DNA from 3 places in the Robertmurraya beringensis genome. Region 3 is predicted to be linked to each of the others. Evidence: predicted binding sites of a transcription regulator. Region 3 holds the regulator's gene; each other region holds the start of a gene.
The links. Region 3 encodes Rex, which represses fermentation and respiration genes when NADH is low (regulators of the CRP and FNR family bind a similar motif). Its sites were predicted from a motif close to TTGTGAAATATTTCACAA; they were not measured.

Region 1: the regulator Rex is predicted to act here: its motif matches at 5,601-5,618, upstream of ACFFHF_RS22840 (cytochrome c oxidase subunit 2A).
Region 2: the regulator Rex is predicted to act here: its motif matches at 3,345-3,362, upstream of nirB (nitrite reductase large subunit NirB).

What each region holds. Positions count from the first base shown of each region.
Region 1 is NZ_JBHLUU010000126.1:116,954-125,064, reverse strand. It holds gene ACFFHF_RS22865 (ATP-dependent DNA helicase) at 1-517, shown strand, start outside; gene ACFFHF_RS22860 (carboxypeptidase M32) at 621-2,144, shown strand; gene ACFFHF_RS22855 (DMT family transporter) at 2,191-3,099, shown strand; gene ACFFHF_RS22850 (b(o/a)3-type cytochrome-c oxidase subunit 1) at 3,116-4,765, opposite strand; gene ACFFHF_RS22845 (cytochrome c oxidase subunit II) at 4,762-5,241, opposite strand; gene ACFFHF_RS22840 (cytochrome c oxidase subunit 2A) at 5,267-5,416, opposite strand; gene ACFFHF_RS22835 (methionine aminopeptidase) at 5,731-5,946, opposite strand; gene ACFFHF_RS22830 (SDR family NAD(P)-dependent oxidoreductase) at 6,402-7,175, shown strand; gene ACFFHF_RS22825 (chemotaxis protein CheX) at 7,200-7,655, opposite strand; gene ACFFHF_RS22820 (type III polyketide synthase) at 7,957-8,111, shown strand, end outside.
Region 2 is NZ_JBHLUU010000127.1:69,677-77,787, forward strand. It holds gene cobA (uroporphyrinogen-III C-methyltransferase) at 1-346, opposite strand, end outside; gene nirD (nitrite reductase small subunit NirD) at 394-753, opposite strand; gene nirB (nitrite reductase large subunit NirB) at 791-3,226, opposite strand; gene ACFFHF_RS23270 (tetratricopeptide repeat protein) at 3,433-6,138, opposite strand; gene ACFFHF_RS23275 (M20 family metallo-hydrolase) at 6,355-7,602, opposite strand; gene ald (alanine dehydrogenase) at 7,622-8,111, opposite strand, start outside.
Region 3 is NZ_JBHLUU010000101.1:23,128-31,238, reverse strand. It holds gene tsaE (tRNA (adenosine(37)-N6)-threonylcarbamoyltransferase complex ATPase subunit type 1 TsaE) at 1-326, shown strand, start outside; gene tsaB (tRNA (adenosine(37)-N6)-threonylcarbamoyltransferase complex dimerization subunit type 1 TsaB) at 326-1,033, shown strand; gene rimI (ribosomal protein S18-alanine N-acetyltransferase) at 1,020-1,496, shown strand; gene tsaD (tRNA (adenosine(37)-N6)-threonylcarbamoyltransferase complex transferase subunit TsaD) at 1,493-2,518, shown strand; gene ACFFHF_RS14240 (ABC-F family ATP-binding cassette domain-containing protein) at 2,737-4,659, opposite strand; gene moaC (cyclic pyranopterin monophosphate synthase MoaC) at 4,799-5,293, shown strand; gene ACFFHF_RS14230 (redox-sensing transcriptional repressor Rex) at 5,321-5,980, shown strand; gene ACFFHF_RS14225 (YdiK family protein) at 6,008-6,220, opposite strand; gene ACFFHF_RS14220 (CPBP family glutamic-type intramembrane protease) at 6,217-6,954, opposite strand; gene groES (co-chaperone GroES) at 7,257-7,541, shown strand; gene groL (chaperonin GroEL) at 7,616-8,111, shown strand, end outside.

The DNA of each region.
Region 1 (8,111 bases), on a different contig from region 3:
TCCTTCCTTTCCGTCTGTTGAGGAAAAATGTATGTATACTGTTACACAATTAATGGAAGCTGGTGGAAGAGGTCTAGTCCTGTTTTCCAATGAAGAAGAACAACAGCAGTTTAAACGCCATATTCGTGAAGAACTTCCTTTCCCTATCTATTTTGAGGGAGATGCAGAAATAAGTACACTAGTTTCGAAATTTCAACAGGAAGAGAGTGCTGTACTTTGCTCCACTCATTTATGGGAAGGGCTTGATATTCCAGGTTCTTCATTAGAGAATGTATTCATCTTTTCTCTTCCATTTCCACCTCATGACCCCGTATTTACTGCGAAAAGGGAGAGTACAGAAAACTCCTTTGAAGAAGTCGATATCCCGTATATGCTTCTCCGACTTCGCCAAGGAATCGGTCGTTTAATACGTACACATGAAGACAAAGGAAAAGTGCATATTTTAATGAATCAAAACGAGCCTCAAAAAATAATTGATCTCGTACATTCCGTCCTACCTGTATCGGTATCAAAGTAAGCTTGGAGCAGATAATCGTCTGCTCCTTTTTTTGTTTTTTCAAGATTTTTCCTGAAAATTATGATAAAATTTCTTGCATAAGGGAATCAAAGGAGGGGACTAGATGGTTACTGCCATAAAGCAGATGGAACAAGAGTTTTTAGATTATGTTAAAAAGATGGGTGCGTATAAAGAAGCACTTGGACTTATATATTGGGATCTTCGAACAGGAGCACCGAAAAAAGGGATGGAGCAGCGTTCAGAAGTCATTGGTCTCCTATCTAGTGAAGTGTTTAAAATGTCAACATCTGAGGAAATGGCTGCATACATAGCAAATTTAACTAGTGTGGAACATGATCTTGAACTGAGTGAGATAACCAAAAAAACGGTCGCTGAGTGTAAAAAGGAATACGATCGAAACAAAAAAATTCCAGCTGAAGAATATAAAGAATTTGTTATCCTTCAGTCGAAATCAGAGGCAGTATGGGAAGAGGCAAAGGATGCTTCAGACTTTTCCATGTTCCAACCATACCTTGAGAAGATTGTTGAAATGACAAAAAAATTTATAACGTATTGGGGCTACACGGAAAATAAATATAATACTCTCTTAGACATGTATGAGCCTGGTATTACAGTAAACATTCTGGATCAAGTATTTTGTGAGCTTCAAGAAAAAATCGTTCCTCTCGTTCAAAGAATAAAGGAATCAGAAAAAAAGCCAAACACACAATTCTTGTATCACCATTTTCCTAAGGAAAAACAGCGAGAATTAAGCTTGGAAATATTAAAGAATCTTGGCTATGATTTTGACTCGGGTAGATTAGATGAAACGGTACATCCATTTGCGACTGGATTAAATCCAGGGGATGTTCGAGTAACAACAAAGTATGATGAAAATGACTTCCGTACAGCTATATTTGGAACGGTACACGAAGCAGGTCATGCTTTATATGAACAGAATATTTCTTCTGCTTTAATTGGAACTCCATTATGTACAGGAACATCCATGGGGATACATGAATCACAGTCTCTATTTTATGAAAATTTCATTGGAAGAAATCTTTCTTTTTGGAAAGGAAATTTTGACTTACTAAAAGAATACGCACCTGCTCAGTTTCAAGATGTTACAATTGAACAATTTTACCGAGCAATCAATGAATCGAAACCATCGCTTATTCGCATTGAAGCGGATGAGCTAACTTATGCATTGCATATTATGATCAGGTACGAAATTGAAAAAGGGATTTTTAATGATGAGATTGAAGTAAAGGACTTGCCTAAAGTTTGGAATGAAAAGTATGAACAATACCTAGGGATTACTCCACATAATGATGCAAATGGAGTCCTTCAAGACGTTCATTGGTCTGATGGAAGCTTTGGGTACTTCCCTTCCTATGCGCTTGGTTATATTTATGCTGCTCAACTAAAACATGCTATGCTAAGTGATATTCCCCATTATGAACAGTTACTTGAGGTGGGGAATCTTCTACCAATTAAAGAGTGGTTAACCAAAAACATTCATCAGTACGGAAAAATGAAGCTACCTCTTGAATTGATTAAAGATATTACTGGTGAAGGATTGAATGCTTCCTACTTAATTGACTATCTTTATGATAAATATGAGAGAATTTATGAAATGAAAAAATAGAAAAGGGGATGACAATTTTTGTCGTCCTTTTTTCAAGGAGGAAACCATGCATTTAGCTTCAAATGTTTCTATTGGTCTAGCTGCATTCTTATGGGGACTAATAGCTCTGTTCGTTAGAGAATTAACAGCAGTTGGCTTTTCAGCTATGGAGATCGTTACGATACGAGTAGGGGTAGCGTTCTTGATTCTTTTTGTTATTGGAGTAGCGAAAAAAAGGGAACAGTTAAAAATTCAATTTAAAGATACCTATCTATTTATTGGAACCGGAGTATTAAGCATAGTTTTTTTTAATTGGTGCTATTTTACAACAATAAATGAAATGAATGTCTCTCTAGCAGTTATACTGCTGTATACGTCACCTGCTTTTGTATCGATTTTATCTTTTGTTTTTTTAAAGGAGAAGCTTGGTAGAAAAAAGATTTTAGCCGTACTTGGTACGATCATCGGGTGTGTTCTTATTGCAGGTCTCAGAATGGAAGAAACAGCACAGATTTCAACGATTGGGTTGTTTATCGGATTAGGCTCAGGGTTAGGTTATGCGCTATACAGTATATTCGGGAAGCTGGCACTTCAAAGATATGCCCCTTTTACTGTTACGTTTTATACATTTTTGATTGCTTCTTTATCTTTAGTGCCATCTACAACTCTTTGGACAAAGTCAAGTATCCTATTTAAGCCATCAATCATTTGGTATAGTATTGGGCTTGCTTTAATAACGACTGTAACAGCTTACTTTTTATACACTTGGGGACTGAAGAAAACAGAGAGTAGTAAGGCGTCCATTATTGCTACGATCGAACCGGTTGTAGCAACATTATTGGGGTTGTACTATTACAATGAAACATTAACAATAATACAACTCATTGGTGGAATGTTTATACTTGCTTCAGTCATTTTAGTGAGTTACGAAAAGAAAAATAAAATATCTGTAGAAACCACAAACGGCGCCCATTAATAGGCGCTGTTTGTTATTACCATAATTTATAACCTTTTGATCCGATTGGAGCATTTTGAATCATATCAATAAATGGTATGGTGTACGCGAACAAGATTAGTAACGCAGTAATACCTAACCAAAGCTTCCAGTTCTCATATACCATTGGTGTTTTTTCAGCTTTATCGCTCACTTCACCAATTGGAAATTCTTCTTCTCCCTTTGGAGCAAAAAATGCTAAATTCACAAAAATATAAAGCATAAGAATTATCGCTATGAAAAGGATGGTGCCACCAACCGCTTGAGCGATTTGATAAGGAATCCATTCAGAAGCTTGAGCAGCTCCTCCATACTCTGAAAAAGAAGAACGACGTGGTGCTCCTAATAAACCAGCTGCGTGCATTGCACCAGACATAAAGGTCATGCCAATTGCCCAAAGGACGCCTTGGTAAATCGCAAGTTTATTCATCGCCTTTGTTAATACTCGGCCTGTTACATGAGGAACCAGCCAGTATGTAATACCAAAGAAAGTTAGAACAACTGCGGTTGCAAGGGTTAAATGGAAGTGTCCAGTAACCCAAATCGTATTATGAATCACCTGGTTCAACTGATGAGAAGCATTCACCAGTCCACCGGCACCTGCAGGAATGAATGAAAGCATCCCGATAAAAGGTACCGTAAATCTTGCATCTCCCCAAGGCAGCTTTTTAAACCATCCGAAAAGTCCGGTAGCTCCTTTAGAGCGGCCATAGCTTTCGAAAGTCGCGAAAAGAGAGAAAGCGGTCATTAATGATGGAATGACAACTAAGAACGTTAAGATAACCTGTAAAAACTTCCAAGCAGGATCAATTCCTGGCTCCATTAACTGATGATGAAAACCAACCGGGATAGAGAATAGTAAAAATAAGATAAAGGACAAACGAGCAAGCGAATCAGAGAAGATTTTTGCACCAATGACTTTTGGAATGACTACATACCATGCCATATAGGCAGGTAATAACCAAAAATAAACAAGTGGATGTCCAAAATACCAGAACAGTGTACGGCTAACTAAAACGTCCACTCGATCAACAATTCCAAGTGACCATGGAAGTAATTGGAATAGTACGGTTGAAGCAACACCAATAGTTGCGACAATCCATAACATCGTATTGACAACCGCCATAAACGTAATTAACGGGCTTGGCTGACCAGGATTTTGCTTTCTCCAGCTAATATATTTACCTAATACAGCAGCTCCATCTAGCCAACTACCTACCACAACAAGTGTTAGACCAAGGTAGTAAATAAAATGTGCTTGTAAAGGTGCATAAAAGGTATATAATACAGAAGCTTTATTTAGTAATATCATTGTGGCTGCCATTAGCGTACCTGCAGTCATTAACCAAAAGCCGATCCAACCTAATTTTCTTTGAAGGTTGGATAATGTACCTGATGTACGACTTGTAGCAGCAATTTGAAAGCCCATAATGAAGAATGTTGTTAATACAAGCCCGAGCACGACACCGTGAACCGTTAAGATTTGATAATAGCCAATTCCTGCAGGTAACACAAATTTTCCAGATCGCACTAACGTTTGAAGAAGTCCTGCCAGCCCACCGACAGCTAGAGCGATGAAAGCCACATAAAAATGGGCCATAACTAATTTTCCATCACGAGGATCGATTTTTGTGTTTAATGTATTCATTTTTCCACCACCTTGATTTTAGACGTCATCATGTGGTGTCCAGAACCACAATATTCATTACATAAAATTAAGTATTCTCCAGCTTTGTCAAAGGTTGTGACATATTCGCTTATATAACCAGGCTCTAACATCATGTTTATATTTGTTCCCGCAACTTGAAATCCGTGAATGACGTCTTTTGTTGTTGCAATTACCTTAACTTTTGCTCCGAGTGGAACTTCAATTTCTCCAGGAGTATAAGCAAAAGCTTGAGCTACGTATACCAATTCATAGTCCCAGTCTTTGCCTTCAACCTTTTTTAGGCCTGGCTCATTGAATGGTGCATTTGTATCAACTTTTTCAGGATTGATTGTGGCTAAACAGCTGGGTGGTTGATTTCCGAGATAAAAGGCACTAACACCTAAAACGGTTAGGAAAACTAGAAGAGTCCCAATCCCAAATATCAGCCAAATCTTTTCGAATTTATGCATATGCATAATACATATATCCCCCTTTCTCTCTTTAAAAACGGTCTAAAAATAAGAAGTACACGCTTACCCATGTGACTATTAGAAAGAATCCTAATAGGAAAACGGAGGCTAATGTGCCCTTTAAAGAAGAGCTATCCTCAATTTCCGTTTTTGTTTTTCGGTTGAGTTCCATTTTTGCCATAACCCTCACTTCCTCTCCAAGGTTTCACAATAAATTAATGATTACAACTTCATAATACAAGACAATTGTTTCAATTCCATTAGCTTTCATTGATTTCACAAATTGTTCAATTGTTATGTATTTACTATGATAGTAGTGAAAAGTTATCGTGACAGTGATTTAAATCACATACAGTTGTCTTGAAATGTGAAAAATTTGTGAAAAAGATAAAATTTGAAAATATATGATAACGGTTACGAATGTCGACATAAAAGCATTTGTAGGTGAGTGATATTTATTACACAATAAAACACACCCTAGAAACCTAGAGTGTGTTACACGATTGTACTATCTCTCTTTGAATAAGAGCCTAAGCCTTCGCAGCCAGCGCAATCAAAAATATGATTATATGGGATAAACTCTCCTACAGGAGGATACACATGGTACCCTTTTCCGTGACATTGAGGGCACTTATCTTCCTCATACATTGCTTCTAAATGCTCCTGATATTTTCCTTCTCGCCAATTGAAGAAGGCTTGAATGATTCCCAAGATTATTCACCACCTAGTTCCTATTATTACTAATGCGGTTTCCTCTATACATATTATTAAGGTAGAGGTGTTAGGGTGATGTTAATAATTGGTATTTGATTATGGTTATGTTCATCATAGATTTTTCATATTTATTATTAATCCTCAAGCTTTTAGACTGCTTGAAGGAACCTCTTATACTTGCAATAAATATACTGATAGTAATATTGGTCAGTAAGAAATAGTGAGGGATAATATATGGTGAAATACTATTGCGAGCACTGCCGAACTCTTTACGATGGGAAGGTAGTATGTCAGGTGTGCGGTGAACTGGTGTGCAAAGAGATTTATATAGAGGTGCAAAGACAACAAGATAAGAAGTAAGAAGGTGAAAGGAAAAAGAAACCCTTTTTCCTTTTCTTTTTGACTACGGTTTGATATGTTGATTCATATATGAATAAAAAAGGGGGATCATTTTGTACTTACCATCATTTCGATTAGATAACAAACATGCGATAGTAACAGGTGCGGGCAGGGGAATAGGAAAAGCACTCGCCATTGGGTTAGCGGAAGCAGGGGCAGATGTTGCACTACTTTCCCGAACCGAGGGAGATTTAAGGGAAACGGCTGAAATGATTCGCTCTCTTGGTAAGAGGGTGCTCGTTATACCGACAGATGTTACCTTAAAAGAGGAAGTATTAAGAGCGGTTTCTACGGTAGAGGATGAGTGGGGAGAAATACATATTCTTATTAATAACGCAGGAATGAATATCCGTTCTAAAGCAATAGAGGTTACGGAAGAAGAGTGGCAGACGATCATGGATACCAATTTAAAGTCAGCCTTTATGATATCACAACAAGTTGGTAAAGTGATGCAGAAGCACGGAACGGCGGGTAGAATAATCTCTATCTCATCTGTTGCCGGCCATGTGGCTTTGCGGACAGGTGTCGTTTATGCGGCAACAAAAGCGGCTATGATCCAAATGACCAAAGTCCTCGCATTAGAATGGGGTCCTCATAATATTAATGTAAATAGCATTGGCCCATGGTATTTCAAAACACCTTTAACAGAAACCTTACTTTCTAACAAAGAGTATGTAAAAGATATTTTAGCCGTCACTCCTTTAAATCGTGTCGGTGAATTACCAGAACTAGTAGGACCTGTTGTCATGCTAGCTTCCGAAGCAGGAAATTATATCAGTGGTCAAACCATATTTGTTGATGGTGGGATGACGATCCACGGATTTTAAAAAAGGTAGAGAGGGTTATCCTCTCTACTTATTTTCTACCATAATAATAAGTTCAATTGTTCCTAAGTCTTGAATTTTGATTGGTAAACGGAATGCTTTATCAAATCCATAGACCTTTGTTTCTCCAACCAAAACCGTGGGGGGAGTAATATCGGTTTCATGGCCTTTTTGTGAAATCGTTGTAGATAAATTCCCTGCAATCATATTTCCTAACTCTCCAGCGAAAGACTCTAGCATTTCCCCTTCTAAAGCCATACCGAACATTCCTTCTCCAATCTTACCAAACACCTGTTCATTTCCATCAATAATAATTCGACCTCTTACATCTCCGGTCATTCCAATTAGCACACCAATTGAATGTTGTGTAAATGGCTGTGTAAATAGAGATGGTTTTTCAACGGCTAGGTCAAATGGAAGAACTGATTTAACTGAATCAATAGTCCCGTTTAAAATATCTGTCACTTGCTTAGATAAAGTCATTGATATTCCTCCAACTAGTCGAATATCATTATATTATCATAGATTTAGTGAAAAATAACATGGTTTTCTCATTTTCAATAGTAAAAAATAATGGGAATGGAATGGTCCTTTTGGTTCATTTCTATGGTAAAAATTATCTAGTGATTTGTAACGAAAATCAACATATAATGAAGAGGCACAGCAACTCCTTCAAGACATGGATGACTCTCTACTTACTAAAGTAGGGAGTCTTTTTCATGAATAAATCTTCTGTTTTTGGAAAAAATATCCTTGTATTGGTCATCATGGAAGGAGCAATGCAATGCCAGCAATTCTATCAGTAGGTGAAGCACCCCCACAATATGAAATAACACAAACTGAAGTGATGGATTTTTCTCGAAAGCTTTTTACAGATGCATTTCATGATATTGAAAGATTGCTTAAGGCGTTCCAGCACGGACAAATCATCAAACGACA
Region 2 (8,111 bases), on a different contig from region 3:
GAATCAATTCAAACGAAAGACCATTTTTAGCTAAAGCCTCTGCTTCTTCACCTACGCGTCCGAACACTCCAGGGTCTCCACCCTTTAATCGAACGACGATTTTTCCTGCAGCTGTTTTCTCTACAAGTAGCTCGTTTATTTTTTCCTGCCTGAGGGTATGACGATCAGGAAGCTTCCCACAGTAGATAAACTCACAATTTGGCGGTGCAAAATCCAGAAGCTTTGGGTTTGCAAGTCGGTCATAAAGAATAACCTCCGCTCTTTGAATGGCTTCTAGGCCTTTTACTGTAATGAGTCCGATATCCCCTGGTCCTGCTCCAACTAAATATGCTTTTCCTGTTGTCATACAAACTTCCTCCCCTAGGCAAATGGGGGCGAAGTCGCCCCCATCCTTTATATTAGTAATAAAATGCGATTATCTTCAACTTCTACTTCATACGTTTTTACTTGTCCTTCGTCTGGTGCTTGGACCTTCCCATCATTCAAAGAGATTTTCCAGTCATAAAGTGGACAGTATACATAGCTTCCACTTACTAAGCCATCAGCCAAAGTGCCTCCTTTTGGATGAGGACTTTTGTTTTCAACCGCTTTAACTTCTCCAGTTGATAGTTTAAATAGGACTATTTCTTTTTCGCCAAGTCGGATCACTTTTCCTGCTTGATGTGCTAATGTTTGATAATTTCCGACATCAACCTTTGTTAATGTTTGTGGCATATCAATCACCAAAACCTTTCCTCTAATTTTACCCATCATTTTCGTCTTCGTAAATATTAAATTTCCACTTACGATACTAGACTAAAACTTCTGGAAATTCCTCTGTTTTGTAGTATTTTTCACGAATTTGTTGATTTTTCAGTGCTTCATTCCAAGGCTCTGTGTATCTAGTTAATGAACGATCCAGTTTCGCAGTTAATTCTTTTCTAACTTCAGCATTCTGCAGTACTTCTTTTACATGTTCTAGGCCCACACGTTCAATCCATGTTGATGTACGCTCTAGGTAATTGGCGGTCTCACGGTAGTACTGAATATAAGCACTAATCATATCCATTACGTCTTCTTCAGTCTTTAACGTGCAGAGTAGGTCACCGGCACGAAGATCGGTTCCTCCGTTACCGCCTACATACAATTCAAAACCGCCATCAATTCCGACAATTCCCATATCTTTAATTCCTGCTTCAGCACAGTTACGTGGACATCCTGATACGCCCATCTTAAATTTATGTGGAGTGTCTAAACGTTCAAATTTCTTCTCAAGGTCAATTCCTAGTTGCATGGTATCTTGTGTACCATAACGGCAGAATTGAGATCCTACACATGTTTTTACTGTACGTAATGTTTTTCCGTAGGCATAACCAGAAGGCATTCCTAGGTCTTCCCAAACATTTGTCAGATCTTCTTTTTTCACACCTAGTAATGCGATACGCTGTCCACCAGTAAGCTTAACAAGCGGTATATTGTATTTCTCGGTAACCTCAGCAATTTTCTTTAAGTCCTCAGCATTTGTTACACCACCGTACATTCTTGGAACAACAGAGTATGTGCCGTCTTTTTGAATGTTCGCGTGCATTTTCTCGTTAACAAGTCGAGAGTCACGTTCATCGTGGTATTCTTCAGGGTGAAGCATACCTAGATAGTAGTTAAGAGCAGGACGACATTTGCTGCAGCCTTCCTCGTTGTTCCAGCCAAGAACATTCATGACTTCTTTCGTACTCATCATGCCTTTTTCTTTAATTTCAGCAACTACCTCGTCACGGCTTAAAGTTGTACAACCACAGAGAGTCTTTTTATTAGCTTTTGTGGCATCAAATGAATCACCCAATGTATAAGCAAGAATTTCACCAACAATACCTTTACATCGACCGCAAGAACGACCTGCGTTTGTACAGCTAGATACTTGATCAACCGTTGTAAGCCCTTTTGTTTGAATGGCTTCCACTATGGTTCCCTTTGAGACGCCGTTACATCCACACACAATCTCTGTATCTGGCATAGAGTCAACGCTCATGTCTGCTTGACCCCCGCCACAGCAACCAGAGTCTAAGATACTTGCGCTTGTTTTCCCACTAACATCTTCTTTATCAACAAGCATGCGGAACAATTTTGTACTATCCTTTGTGTCACCGTATAGAACAATCCCCACTACTCGATTGTCTCTTATTAGTATTTTTTTATAAATGCCTTCAAATTCATTGTGTACTTTAATTGCTTTTGTTGATTTATCATCAATTATTTCACCCGCAGAATAAAGGTCAACATCAGAAACCTTCAGCTGGGTCCCTGTTACAGATCCTTCATATGGTGAAACCTCTAAACCGAGTATTCTCTGTGCTAAAACCTTCCCTTGTTCATAGAGAGGGGCGACCATTCCATACGTGATTTCTCTATGTTCTGCACATTCCCCAACCGCATATACATTAGGTGTATTTGTTTCCATCAAGTCATTGACAACAATCCCACGGTTTACATTAATGCCAGCTTCTTTTGCAAGCTGTGTATTTGGTTTAATTCCGACCGCCATAACGACTAGATCTGTTTCGATTTCTGTTCCGTCGCTAAATCGAAGACCTGTAACTCGGTCATCTCCAAGAATTACACTCGTTTGTTTTTCAAAAAGGAACTTCATCCCTTGCGCTTCAAGTTCTTCTTTCAGCATAATTGCAGCTGTCTCATCTAGCTGTCTTTCCATGAGGTGTGGCATCAAATGAACCACATGAACGTCCATTCCTAGGTCAATTAAACCTCTTGCAGCTTCTAGACCAAGAAGACCTCCACCGATAACTACCGCTTTTTTATGTGTACGAGCTACTTCCATCATATTTTCACAATCTTGAATATCACGGAAGCCCGTTACTCCTTGTTTATCCGCACCGGGTACCGGTAGGATGAAAGAGCTTGAACCTGTTGCAATAATTAGTTCATCGTAAGCAACGATTCTTCCCGTAGAAGAAACGACTGTCTTTAATTGTGGATTGATCTTTGCTACCGCTTCATTTGTATATAAAGTGATATTATTTTCACGGTACCATTCCCATTCATTTAGAAAGATCTCATCTACCGTTGTTTTTCCTTGCAATACATTTGATAATTGAATTCGGTTGTAGTTTGGATATGGTTCGTTTCCAAAGATTGTTATATGAAAAGCATCGGGCGTTAGTTTTAGAATTTCCTCGATTACTCTTACTCCTGCCATCCCGTTACCAATAAGAACTAAATGTTTTTTTTCCATTTTGTTTTGTCCTCCCCAGCCTGAGCTTTATGCTCGTTATTTCACAATCAATTTGATAGCTCTATTTTAACTTCTTTTATGTTGAAAACTTGTGAAGTTTGTCACACTTTCGTGAACTATGTGAATGTATTCACATTTTGTTCAAAGTTTTGAAGCTTTCAGAATGAAAAAAAGCTGGTGCATGATTGCACCAGCTTGAAAACTAATTATACTTCTTGTTTGACTTTAGGACTTCCAGTAAACAGGTATTCGTATTGCTTATAACGGACCGTGAATAGCTTAATTGGATCCTCAAAAGCAGTTGGATTTTGCTGAAGCTTTGCTAAAGATAGCTCAAATTGATTAATCTTTTCTACTAAGTCTTCTGCTGTGTGAGTTAACTCATCCTTAGGTTTTTGGAAGAACGATTCTAAATCTTTTTGTATGGCCATTGCAAAAAAATGATAAGGCGCAAAAAACTGTTTACTTACGTGTTTTGCTACTTCGGAATAATCTTCCGTTTCTACATAGCGCTTGTATTTTTGCTGCAGCATCGCTTTATTTTGACCGATGCCAGCCAAAAGCTTCCCTGCTCCCTTAAGCAACAATTGTGTTGGATTATGTTTTAACATAATGTTGATGTGCTCTAATTGAACACCACTTGTTAACCGTCCAGTGTCTCTTCTCCAGTCGTGAAGTAATTGATCATCTACAGGGAACTGGAATTTTTCAATTCCGTATAAGCCATTAAAGCTTGTAGCCATTTCATCTAAATAAGCACGAATCTGCTGTAGTTCCTCTTTTGTAAGACCAATCCATTTTTGAAGAGAAGAGTAGAGCTTTGGAAGGGTAGTGTTTTGTAAATATTCCTCCATGCGCCTATTCATTTCTTCGTTTAATTGAAGATGAATAGTAGCAAGATTGCTTTGATCGGTAATAGATTCTGCTGTTGATTTTAGAACACTTGGTATGTCAGCTTCTACTTCTGCTGAAAGCTCCTGCAAGATCGAAATATAATTCTGCTTAAGCCTTTCTCCAACTTCCTGTTCTAGATCACCAAGTTGCATGGAAGCTCCACTAACCTTAGCTAACATTTCCTTATTCCACTGAATCACATCGATTAATTTTTCTTCTTTATCAGCTCGTTTAGCTAGTAGATAGTGTAGTGTTTCTTTAATAAAGTAAAGCTCTTTTCTTGTTCTTCTTTCGTTGGATCTCTCACTGTTTACTTCGGCTAAAACATGACTCCAGTCCACCGCTTGAGAAGTCGTGTACGGATAAATCTCAGCATTAGGGAATATTGGATTCAGGTTTTTCTTGACGGTTTCCATATAATAAGAAACGCCAGTCTCTTCTTCAGCTACCTTTGGGATTGGAAGGATAAAAATGAACGTATGATCGTTAGCTTGTTGGTTCATTTGTCTTATCACATTCATTTCCATTTCGTTTAATGGATTTTCCTCATTTAAAACATAAATAATGCTATCAGCCATGTGTAAATTAACAGATAGTGAGCTTCTTTCTTGAACTGTTCCACGATACGGTGGAATGGACATTAATGAAGTGTTCTCCGCTTTTAACAGTTCAAAAGGTCCTTTAGAATGGATGTAATGATCAGTTGACCCGATTTCCGAAGGACTGTCTACTTGTTTGGATTCAACGGAATTGACTTCTATTAATTCAGGTTCAGGCAAGTAGCTATATAATGCTAATTTGGAAGACAATTGGCTTACTTGTTCATGTCCAAGCACATCACTTAAAATCGTTGTTTGTAGCTTGCTTGTTCCTGTAAACAAAGTAATGGTGCTTTGCTTATTTTGTAAATTCTCCATAATCCATTTCAGCTTATTGCTTACTTGCATATCTTCTTCAGCCCAAGTAACGATACTTGAGAACAATTGTTTAGTTTGGTGCACATCAATTAATCCATTTAATGAAGAATTTGTTAGTGCATGATTAGCCACCGAAACCGTATCTTCATCGATCGTACCTGGGAAAACTTCATTCCACGCCAGTACTGCACAAGCAGTATAGACAAAATGATTTGATTCTGCGAAACGCATCCAATTTTTTAGCAATAATGGAATGATTTCTTGAATCTCATTCAAGGTATACTTTCCACTTAAAAATAACTGAAAAGTTTTTAAGTATTGTTGAGATAGAAGCTTCCAGGATAACTGTTCAGGAAGCTCTGATTGTAGTAGTAATGAATTAAGCTCGCGTACCCAATTAAGTAGCTCTGATTGTTCTTCGTAATTTTCCCAAAGCTTAAAAACAATCTTCTCAAAACGAATACGATCAAGGCGTAACATGAATGATAAAAATGGAATATACTCTTCAGGTTTAAAAATGGTGGTTCGTTGTTCATCGCAATATTTTTTAATGATATCGATCCATTCTGGAGAGTTGGTGCGCATAAATTCTTTCATGGCAAGATGAATTGCATTAGCCCAATCTTCAATTTCTTCAAAGAAGAGACGGGCAAGTTCAGTGACTCCAGGATAATCAGGGTGGTTGTTAATGGTTTCGCTAATAATAGACGTGGCTTCATGGGTACGACCGTCTTTTACGTAAAGTCTAAATAGCTGTAAAGAAACTTCTGTATGAAGTACAATCGATTCTGTACTTACTCTTTTATAGATTTCCTCTGCAGTTGAGTATTGCTCTAACTCCAAGTAAGCATCTGCGATATTCTTTTTGGCCCATGGTGCTAACTCATTTTGAATACTTTCCCACTTAAAGATCGCTGCTTCAAAGTCTTTGTATAGGAAATACACTTCCCCTTGTGCGAATCGAATGGGTGTTAAGTCGGGAACGTCCTTTTGTTGCTCCCTATAATATGCTTCCCCTAGTGAACGTACGGGAAAATCCGTTTCTTGTTCAATTAGGGTTTGATAATATTTTTTCTGAACGAATTGCTTCTCTGATGTCATAATAATTCCTCCATATTTTTTCTCCCCATTCATTTTAATAACCGATAGAGTAAAATATGCTAAGATGCTATGTAACTCTTCATTGATTCTGTTTATTATAATATGATTCTACATAATTCGGAGAAAAATATCTTTTTATGTCGTAAAATGAACAAAAACACCTAGCTCAAAGGAACTAGATGTTATATCCAACACAACCACGATGGTGGTTGTGTCTCACCCTTTGTAGTTGATGACGGTGTGGTAGAGGAGCTCGGTTCCGAGTGAGATATCCTCAATTGTTGAAAATTCCTTAGGATTATGGCTGATTCCGTCCTTGCATCTCACAAAAATCATGCCGTATTCGCAAACGTATGACATGGAAAGAGAATCGTGAAAAGGACCACTCATTAATTCAATTGGATTTAGGCCGATCACTTCACTTTGTTGCCTCATGATATTCATTAATCTTTCAGAGCAATACCTTGGTTCGCTATTGGTATCCTCCGAAATGGTATAGCGTAAACCATGAGTATCCGCTATTTCTTTGATTTGATTTCTTAGGTTAGCTTCAAGCACATGTCTTCGATTAATATCAATATCACGTAAATCGACAGTAAAGGTTACTTTCTCAGGGATTATATTTCGAGAGTCTGGGAATACTTGTAGACTTCCGACGGTTCCGACGGTTGGCGCATTTGGATCCTGGCTAGCCAGCTCGTTTAGTGCGACAATTACTTTCGCAGCACCAACTAGCGCGTCTTGTCGCATGGACATCGGAACGGATCCAGCATGACCGGCAAAACCTTCGAACTCAACAGAAAGCCAAAGTGGTCCAGATATACCTGTCACAATTCCAACAGGAACCCCCTTTGCTTCTAAAATAGGACCCTGTTCAATGTGAAGTTCTAAGAAGGCACCAATCACCCCTTCCTTATACTGTGAATCCTTAAATTTAGTTGGATCACAGCCGAATTCGATTAGTGCTTCTCTTCTTGATACTCCATTTTTGTCCTTCCTCGCAAGCTCTCCCTCTTCTAGCTTGCCAAGTATTCCTCTGACTCCAAATAAACCTTTGTTAAATCGGCATCCTTCCTCATCACAAAAGGCAACTACTTCGATGGGAGTATCAGGGACTATGTTTTTTTCTATCATCGTTTGGACAACTTCTAGGGCACCCAATACGCCAATTACTCCATCAAATCTTCCTCCATAAGGCTGTGAGTCGATGTGAGAGCCTACCATTAATATAGGTGCATTAGAATTCTTCCCTTCTAGTCTACCAATTAAGTTTCCAAAATGGTCAATTCTTGCTTTTAAACCGGCATCCTCCATCCACCTTTTAACTGTCTCAACTGCTTGCTTATCTTCGGTCGAGAGTGCTAAGCGGCAAACACCTGTATCGGAAATCTTTCCAATCTCCGCTAGCTCATGTATTCTTTTTTCAAGTCGCTCTTTATTGATAGAAAGTGTTCGTAGTGTCATCTATATCCCTCCTTCCCCTTTAAATGGTTGAAACGTACGGAAGATTATGTGCCATAGCAACTCCTTCGTAAACGACCTTCCCATCAATGACATTTAACCCTTTAAATAATGACTTGTTTTCGGCAAATGCTATTTTATAGCCTTTGTCAGCTATTTCGATAATATATGGAACCGTGACATTTGTTAGCGCAATGGTTGACGTTCTTGGAACAGCCCCAGGCATATTTCCAACTGCATAATGAACGACACCATGCTTTATATAGGTTGGATCGGCATGGGTGGTCACATGTGTAGCCGTTTCAAAAATTCCTCCCTGGTCAATGGCCACATCAACAATGACAGAGCCTTCCTCCATGAGTCGAACCATTTCTTCTGTTACTAGTTTAGGAGCTTTCATACCAGGAAGAAGAACCGCACCAATTACTAAGTCCGAATCCGCAACCGCTTGGGCGATCGTATATGGATTCGACATAAGTGTCGTTATAGATGAGCCAAAGATATCGTCTAAT
Region 3 (8,111 bases):
TTACTAAAGGACTCGCAGTGGGACTGGATATTAACAAAAACGTTAGTAGTCCGACTTTTACTATAATAAAAGAATATAACGGAAGACTTCCACTTTACCATATGGATGTGTATCGATTGGAGGATTCTGACGAAGACTTGGGCTTTGATGAATATTTTGAAGGACAGGGAGTAACGGTTGTGGAGTGGGCTCATCTGATTGAAGACCAACTACCGGAAGAACTTCTACAAATCAAGATTTCTCATGGGGAAGAGAATTCTCGTAACTTAACGATAACGCCAAAAGGAAAACGATATGAAATGCTTTGTAAGGAGCTATTTGCCTAATGAAAGTACTAGCTATAGATACATCCAATTATCCACTGGGGATTGCCTTAATAGATAACCAACAAGTGATTGGGGAGTATATAACGAATATTAACAAGAATCATTCGATCCGTGTGATGCCAGCGATTGAAAACCTATGCAGGGAATGTGAAGTTAAGCCAGCAGACCTAGAGAAAATTGTCGTCGCTGAAGGTCCTGGTTCTTATACGGGAGTTCGTATAGGAGTAACGATCGCGAAAACATTAGCGTGGACCTTACAAATTCCGCTTGTTGGGGTTTCAAGCATAGAAGTGTTAGCGGCATCAGCTGCACGGTACTTCCCAGGCAATGTGGCTCCATTATTTGACGCTAGAAGAGGACAAGTCTATACCGGTCTATATCGCTTCCAAAATGGCGCACTCGAAAAAGTTAAAAAAGACCAACTGGTATTAGCTAAAGATTGGGCAGAGCAGTTAAAGGAGATGTCAGAGCCTGTTTTATTTGTTGGCAATGATGTCCCTATTCACAAGGAAGTACTAGTGAGTATTATGGGAGATCAAGCAAGATTTGCTCACTACACTGAACATAATCCACGTCCTGGTGAGCTAGCTCATTTAGGGGTCAATCGAGAACCCGTTGATGTGCACAGCTTTGTGCCAAATTATATTCGGTTAGCTGAAGCTGAAGCGAAATGGCTAGAAGGGAAGAAAGAAAATGATGCAAAATGAAGAGACTCACTCATTATCTGATTCCTTTGTGTTTCGATATATGAAGGAAGAAGATATCGATCAAATTTTAAAAATTGAGGAGCTTTCATTTGCAACGCCTTGGACAAGGCAGTCATTTGAGAATGAGTTGAATTTAAATCAATTTGCTGTCTATCTGGTCTTAGAAAAGGAAGGACAAATTGTAGGTTATTGTGGCATGTGGTTGATTGTTGATGAGGCGCATATTACAAACATAGCGGTCTTACCTGAATTTCGTGGGCAAAAGCTTGGAGAAGGGATCCTTCGTATGATCATGGAGGTTGCAAAAAAAAGGGGTGCAAAATCGATGACACTGGAGGTACGTGTGTCAAACACAGTGGCACAATCGTTGTACCGTAAGCTCGGCTTTATGAACGGTGGAATACGCAAGAATTATTATACTGATAACTATGAGGATGCATTAGTCATGTGGGTGACAATATGAGTGAGAAAAATCAATATATATTAGGGATCGAAACAAGCTGTGATGAAACAGCTGTTGCGATTGTAAAAGATGGACATGAAATAATAGCAAATATCGTTGCGTCGCAAATTGAAAGCCATAAGCGCTTCGGTGGAGTCGTTCCTGAGATTGCTTCTCGTCATCATGTCGAGCAAATTACGATTGTCATAGAAGAAGCGATGCGAGTGGCTGAATTACAGTTTTCAGATATTGATGCGATTGCTGTAACGGAAGGGCCAGGACTTGTCGGAGCCTTATTAATAGGGGTGAACGCAGCCAAGGCGCTGAGCTTTGCTCACGGTATTCCTCTTGTAGGAATTCACCATATCGCTGGTCATATTTATGCGAATCGCTTGATAAAGGAAATGGAGTTTCCACTGTTATCACTGGTTGTCTCTGGTGGACATACAGAGCTTGTTTATATGAAGGAACATGGCCATTTTGAGGTGATTGGAGAAACGAGAGACGATGCTGCGGGTGAAGCATATGATAAAGTCGCTAGGACGTTAAAAATGCCATATCCAGGCGGACCTCATATTGACCGATTAGCAGCGGTTGGCTCACCTATTATAGATTTACCGAGAGCCTGGTTAGAGGAAGGGTCCTATGATTTTAGCTTCAGTGGATTAAAATCAGCAGTTATCAACACTGTCCACAATGCAGAGCAACGAGGAGAAGTGATTTCACCTGAAGATCTTGCTGCAAGTTTTCAACAAAGTGTGATCGATGTGTTGGTAACTAAGACGGTACGTGCGGCGAAACAATATTCTGTGAAGCAAGTGTTACTAGCAGGAGGAGTGGCTGCGAATAAAGGACTGCGTAGCGCGCTAGAGAGAGAATTTGCTGCTAATGAAGGTGTAGAATTAATTATTCCTCCACTTTCTTTATGCACAGATAACGCAGCCATGATAGCTGCTGCGGGAAGTGTTATGTATGAAAAAGGTCAAAGAAGTGACTTTACTTTAAACGCCAATCCTGGATTAGACCTATCTATCCACAACTAATAACTTTAGGAAAAAGTCCCTATCACATGATAGGGGCTATTTTTTGTGTATAAACACTATTTCGACAAGTTTCACTGTGGGTAATGTGGATAAAATAAACTAAAATTGTGGATAATGTGGGAAACCCTGTGGAAAGCTCATATAAAAACAATTTAGCTGTGAACAAAATTGTGGAAAGGAAAAAACCGGGATAGATTCTTCCTCCCGGTTCTTTACGCTTATTCAGCCAGTTCACTCCATTCTTCTAGTAACTCATCTAATTGGAGTTTGGCTGTTTCAGTTTCTTCATTAATTTTAAGCACTCTTTCGTGATCTTGAAAAATTTCTGGATCACAAAGCAATGTATTATTTTTTTCAATCGTTTCTTCAAGCTTTTCAATTAAGCCCTCAATTTCTTCGATGCGTCGCTTTCGTTGGCGCTCTAATTTCTTGGCTTCCTTATCGATTTGATACGTATTTTTTTCTGGAGAAGCAGCTATGGTAGCGGCAGCCTTTTCTGCTTGTTCAATGGCTTTAAGCTCTTCTTGTTCTAGCTTCTTTTCCACGTAATAATCGTAATCCCCAAGATACTCAACAGCCGCGGTTTTACTAAGCTCAATCACCTTTGTAGCAATGCGATTAATAAAGTATCGATCATGAGAAACAAAAAGAATCGTACCTGGATAATCCACAAGCGCGTTTTCTAATATTTCCTTACTGTCTAAGTCCAGATGGTTGGTAGGTTCATCTAGTATAAGAAGATTCGCCTTTTGCATCATGAGCTTAGCTAGTGCTAAACGTGCTTTCTCCCCACCGCTTAGAGTGGAAACCGTTTTTAATACATCGTCGCCGGTAAATAAGAAATTCCCTAGTACCGTGCGGATTTCCTTTTCACTTTTCAGAGGGTATTCGTCCCAAAGCTCATTTAACACTCGCTTGTTTGAAGTAAGAGCTGCTTGTTCCTGGTCATAATAGCCAATGCTAACATTGGAGCCGTAATGAACTTGTCCTTCTACCGGTTGTAACGTACCTTGGATGGTTTTGAGTAAGGTTGATTTTCCAATCCCATTTGGTCCAACTAAGGCAACGGAATCTCCTCTAGTAATTCGGAGGGAAAGTTCCTCAGCTATTCGTTCATCATGATAACCAACTGCTAGGGAGTGGACATTTAACACTTCATTGCCACTTTGCTTTTCAATATCAAAACCGAAGGAGGCGGACTTTTCATCTCCAAGAGGTTTGTCCATAACTTGCATTCTCTCAAGCGTCTTCCTTCTACTTTGGGCTCGCTTGGTGGTCGATGCACGAGCAAGATTTTTTTGAATAAAGTCCTGTAGTTTGGCTATTTCATCTTGTTGTTTCTCGTATTGTTTGAGATCACGCTCGTAGTTTTCGGCTTTTTGTTCAAGATAAGAGCTGTAGTTTCCTGAGAATTTGCTGATTTGATTCCTAGAAATTTCGTACACTTGATTGACCACTTTGTCTAAAAAGTAGCGATCGTGGGATACGATTAAGATGGCACCTGAGTAGCCAGTAAGATATTGCTCTAGCCAAGACAACGTATCGATATCTAAATGGTTGGTAGGTTCGTCCAAGATAAGAATATCAGGCTTGGTTAATAACAACTTCGCAAGAGCTAAACGAGTTTTCTGGCCACCACTTAAGCTATCAATTTTCGTAGAGTAATCGAATGAGTGGAAGTTCAAGCCATGTAGGACAGAACGTATATCTGACTCGTACTGGTAGCCCCCATTCTCCTTAAACTCATTTTGGAGATGGTCATATTCCTTGATTGTTCGCTCGTACAAAGTAGCATCTTCAAATACGGTAGGATCAGCCATTTTTTCCTCAAGCTTACGAAGTTCCCGCTCTTGTTTCATGACATGTTCAAACACGGTAAGCATTTCTTCCCAAATGGATAATCCGGAAACAAGACCTGTGTTCTGAGCCAAGTACCCGATCGTTACATGTTTGGGCTTGATTAAATCACCTGATTCATAGGAAAGGTGATCGGCAATAATCTTGAGTAATGTAGATTTCCCGGCCCCGTTTCTACCTACTAAGGCAATACGGTCTCTTGTTTGAACTTCTAGTTTTATATTCGATAAAATAAGGTCAGCCCCATAAGACTTGGAAAGCTGGTTTACTTGTAGTAGTATCATTGATTTCACCTCTATACTTCTACGGTTAGTGTATCGCATTCAATACGGATGAGCAATGATATGAGTTGTGAACTATGTTACAATGTTTTCACACAAAATGAGGAAAATAGTGTATGATTTTGAAAGAGGTGTATAATAGATGTCAGAGTTCACTCATTTTAATAAAGAAGGCAGAGCAAAAATGGTAGATGTGAGTGATAAGCCCGAAACGGTACGGACGGCCATTGCCCACTCTAGTATCACAGTTAATCAAGAGATATATGATCGAATCACACATAACCAAATGAAAAAGGGGGATGTGTTAGCAGTCGCACAGGTTGCAGCTGTTATGGCTAGTAAAAAAACATGGGATATTATTCCAATGTGTCACCCTATTCCACTCACAGGTGTTGATATTTCTTTTGATTGGGAATCAGATAACAATTGCCATACTCTACATATTTCTGCTAGTGTAAAGACAAAAGGGAATACAGGTGTAGAAATGGAAGCGTTAACAGCTGCTTCTGTTTGCGCGCTTACCGTGTATGATATGTGTAAAGCAGTAGATAAAGGAATGGTTATCGGGAAAACATACCTGGTTGAAAAGACAGGTGGTAAAAACGGTGACTTTAAGAGAGAAGAGAGACTATATTAGTTAAAGGTAGAAGGTAGGGGAAGAACGATGAGTAATGAATCAATGAAAATCCCACAAGCAACGGCGAAAAGACTACCATTGTATTATCGCTTTTTAAATAGTTTACACTCATCAGGAAAGCAACGCGTTTCATCGGCTGAACTAAGTGAGGCGGTGAAGGTCGATTCTGCAACAATCCGAAGAGATTTTTCATACTTTGGAGCCTTAGGTAAAAAGGGATACGGTTACAATGTAAACTATTTATTATCCTTTTTCCGTAAAACACTCGACCAAGATGAATTAACGAAGGTTGCGTTAATTGGGGTCGGGAATCTTGGGACAGCATTTTTAAACTATAACTTCTTAAAGAATAATAATACCAAAATTGCGGTTGCATTTGATGTGATAGAAGAGAAGGTAGGCACAAAAATTGGTGAAGTGCCCGTCTACCATATGGATGATCTAGAAGAAGTTATTGAAAAAGAAGACATTCAGGTCGCGATATTAACGGTTCCAGCACCGGTTGCACAATCCATTACCGATCGAATGGTTCAAGGATCGGTGAGAGGCATTTTAAACTTTACCCCGGCCCGATTAACGGTTCCCTCATCCATCAGGGTTCACCATATTGATCTGGCTATTGAGTTACAGTCACTGGTGTACTTTTTAAAGCATTATTCAATGGATGAAGAAATGGTAGAAGAATAAACAGTAAGCCGCCCCTTAGTGGAGCGGCTATTTCTTTTGCTCTTTCTTGATCTCTTTAATTTTAAAATGTAAAAGAATCATCCGAATGCCTGAACCAATATCAAAGGTCGCTAGCAAGACAAGCAGGTAGGTGAAAAAGCCCCACTCTCCATTTTGCTGTAAGTCCTGTATGGCAAACACTGTGAACAGAGCACCTAAGATGATGTATATAATTCCTGAAAATAAAGGTGACTGTCTCATAAGAAGAATCCTCCAATAAAGCTTTGCATTTGTTCTGCTTGTTTGATTAATTTTTCTAAGTCTTCCTTAAATACGGATTGCACAAGAACAACGAACGTATTCATCGATACGTGAGCAACGATCGGAACGAGAATCCGATTGGTTTTTACATACAAATACGCAAAGGTGAATCCCATTGCGGAATAAAGTAGAGTGTGCTCCGGCTCCATATGGGCAAAAGAAAAAATAACGGAGCTAAGCAAGGCTGATAGAAAAAAGTTAAATCGCTTATAAAAAGCCCCAAAAATGATCTTACGAAAAACAATTTCTTCTAATATAGGACCAATCACTGAGCTCACGACAATCATAATAGGAAAGGACTCAATGATGCGTAGAATCTGTTGCGTATTTTCAGAACCAACATCAATACCAATCAAACGTTCAATATTTGCAGCAAAGGCTTGGGCAAATAGGGCAAGAAAGACACCTGTGATAGACCAAAGGATCGATCGGCCTAAGCTGGCTCCGCTTCTTACTTCATTTGTGTTTACCATCTCATTACGCAACAACATCAGGACAATCACAAGTGTGAGCGAAAAGCTTATGACAAGCCAAGTGACCCCTGCGAACCCTTGAGAGTGATGGGTTTCAAAACCAATCAGTTCTAGTATCAGAGAGGTGATAGGGACACCAATAAAGCTTGAAAGCTGCATAGCAATATAAGCAATTAATATAATCCAATATTCACGTTTCAAAACAAGTCTCCTTTTCCATCCAATATAGTTATTCTACTCGTAAACATCAGGTTGTATCAAATAAGAAGAATTATCGTCCGTATTTTAGCATTATATGGATAGAATAGGTGGAAAAGTACATACTTAGTAAGGTTGTACAATTAACAAGTTATGGGGGGACTTTTACAAAAAATTTATAAAAAAAAGCGGTTTCTCGCTTGCAAAAAAGGTAGAGATTCATTAATATAATAGTTGTGTTAGCACTCTAGTTAAGTGAGTGCTAATAATAAAAATCTTTCATATATTTGAGGAGGTTGTTTCACTTGTTAAAGCCACTAGGTGATCGCATTGTAATTGAGCTAGTTGAAACGGAAGAAAAAACGGCAAGCGGTATTGTACTACCAGACTCTGCTAAAGAGAAGCCTCAAGAAGGCAAAGTAGTTGCTGTCGGCACTGGCCGCGTACTTGAAAGCGGTGAGCGTGTAGCTCTTGAAGTTTCTGTGGACGACCGCATTATCTTCTCAAAATACGCTGGCACAGAAGTGAAGTACGAAGGAAAAGAGTACTTAATTCTACGTGAAAACGATATTCTTGCTATTCTTGGATAAGAGTAGAGATTTTCTTATTTAAAAACTAAACGAAGACAGAATAGATTGAAAAAACTCGAGGAGGGTATTTTACAATGGCTAAAGAAATTAAGTTTAGTGAAGACGCACGCCGCTCGATGCTTCGTGGGGTAGATGCACTTGCAAATGCGGTAAAAGTAACATTAGGACCAAAAGGACGTAACGTGGTTCTTGAAAAGAAATTCGGTTCACCACTTATTACAAACGATGGTGTAACGATTGCAAAAGAAATCGAACTTGAAGATGCATTCGAAAACATGGGTGCGAAGCTTGTTGCTGAAGTAGCTAGCAAAACAAATGATGTGGCTGGTGACGGTACGACAACTGCAACGGTTCTTGCTCAAGCGATGATCCGTGAAGGCTTAAAGAACGTAACAGCTGGAGCTAACCCAATGGGTATCCGTAAAGGGATGGATAAGGCAGTAGCAGTAGCGGTTGAAGAGCTTCGTGCTATTTCAAAGCCAATCGAAAACAAAGCTTCTATCGCTCAAGTTGCGGCTATTTCTGCTGCTGACGATGAAGTTGGTCAATTAATTGCTGAAGCAATGGAGC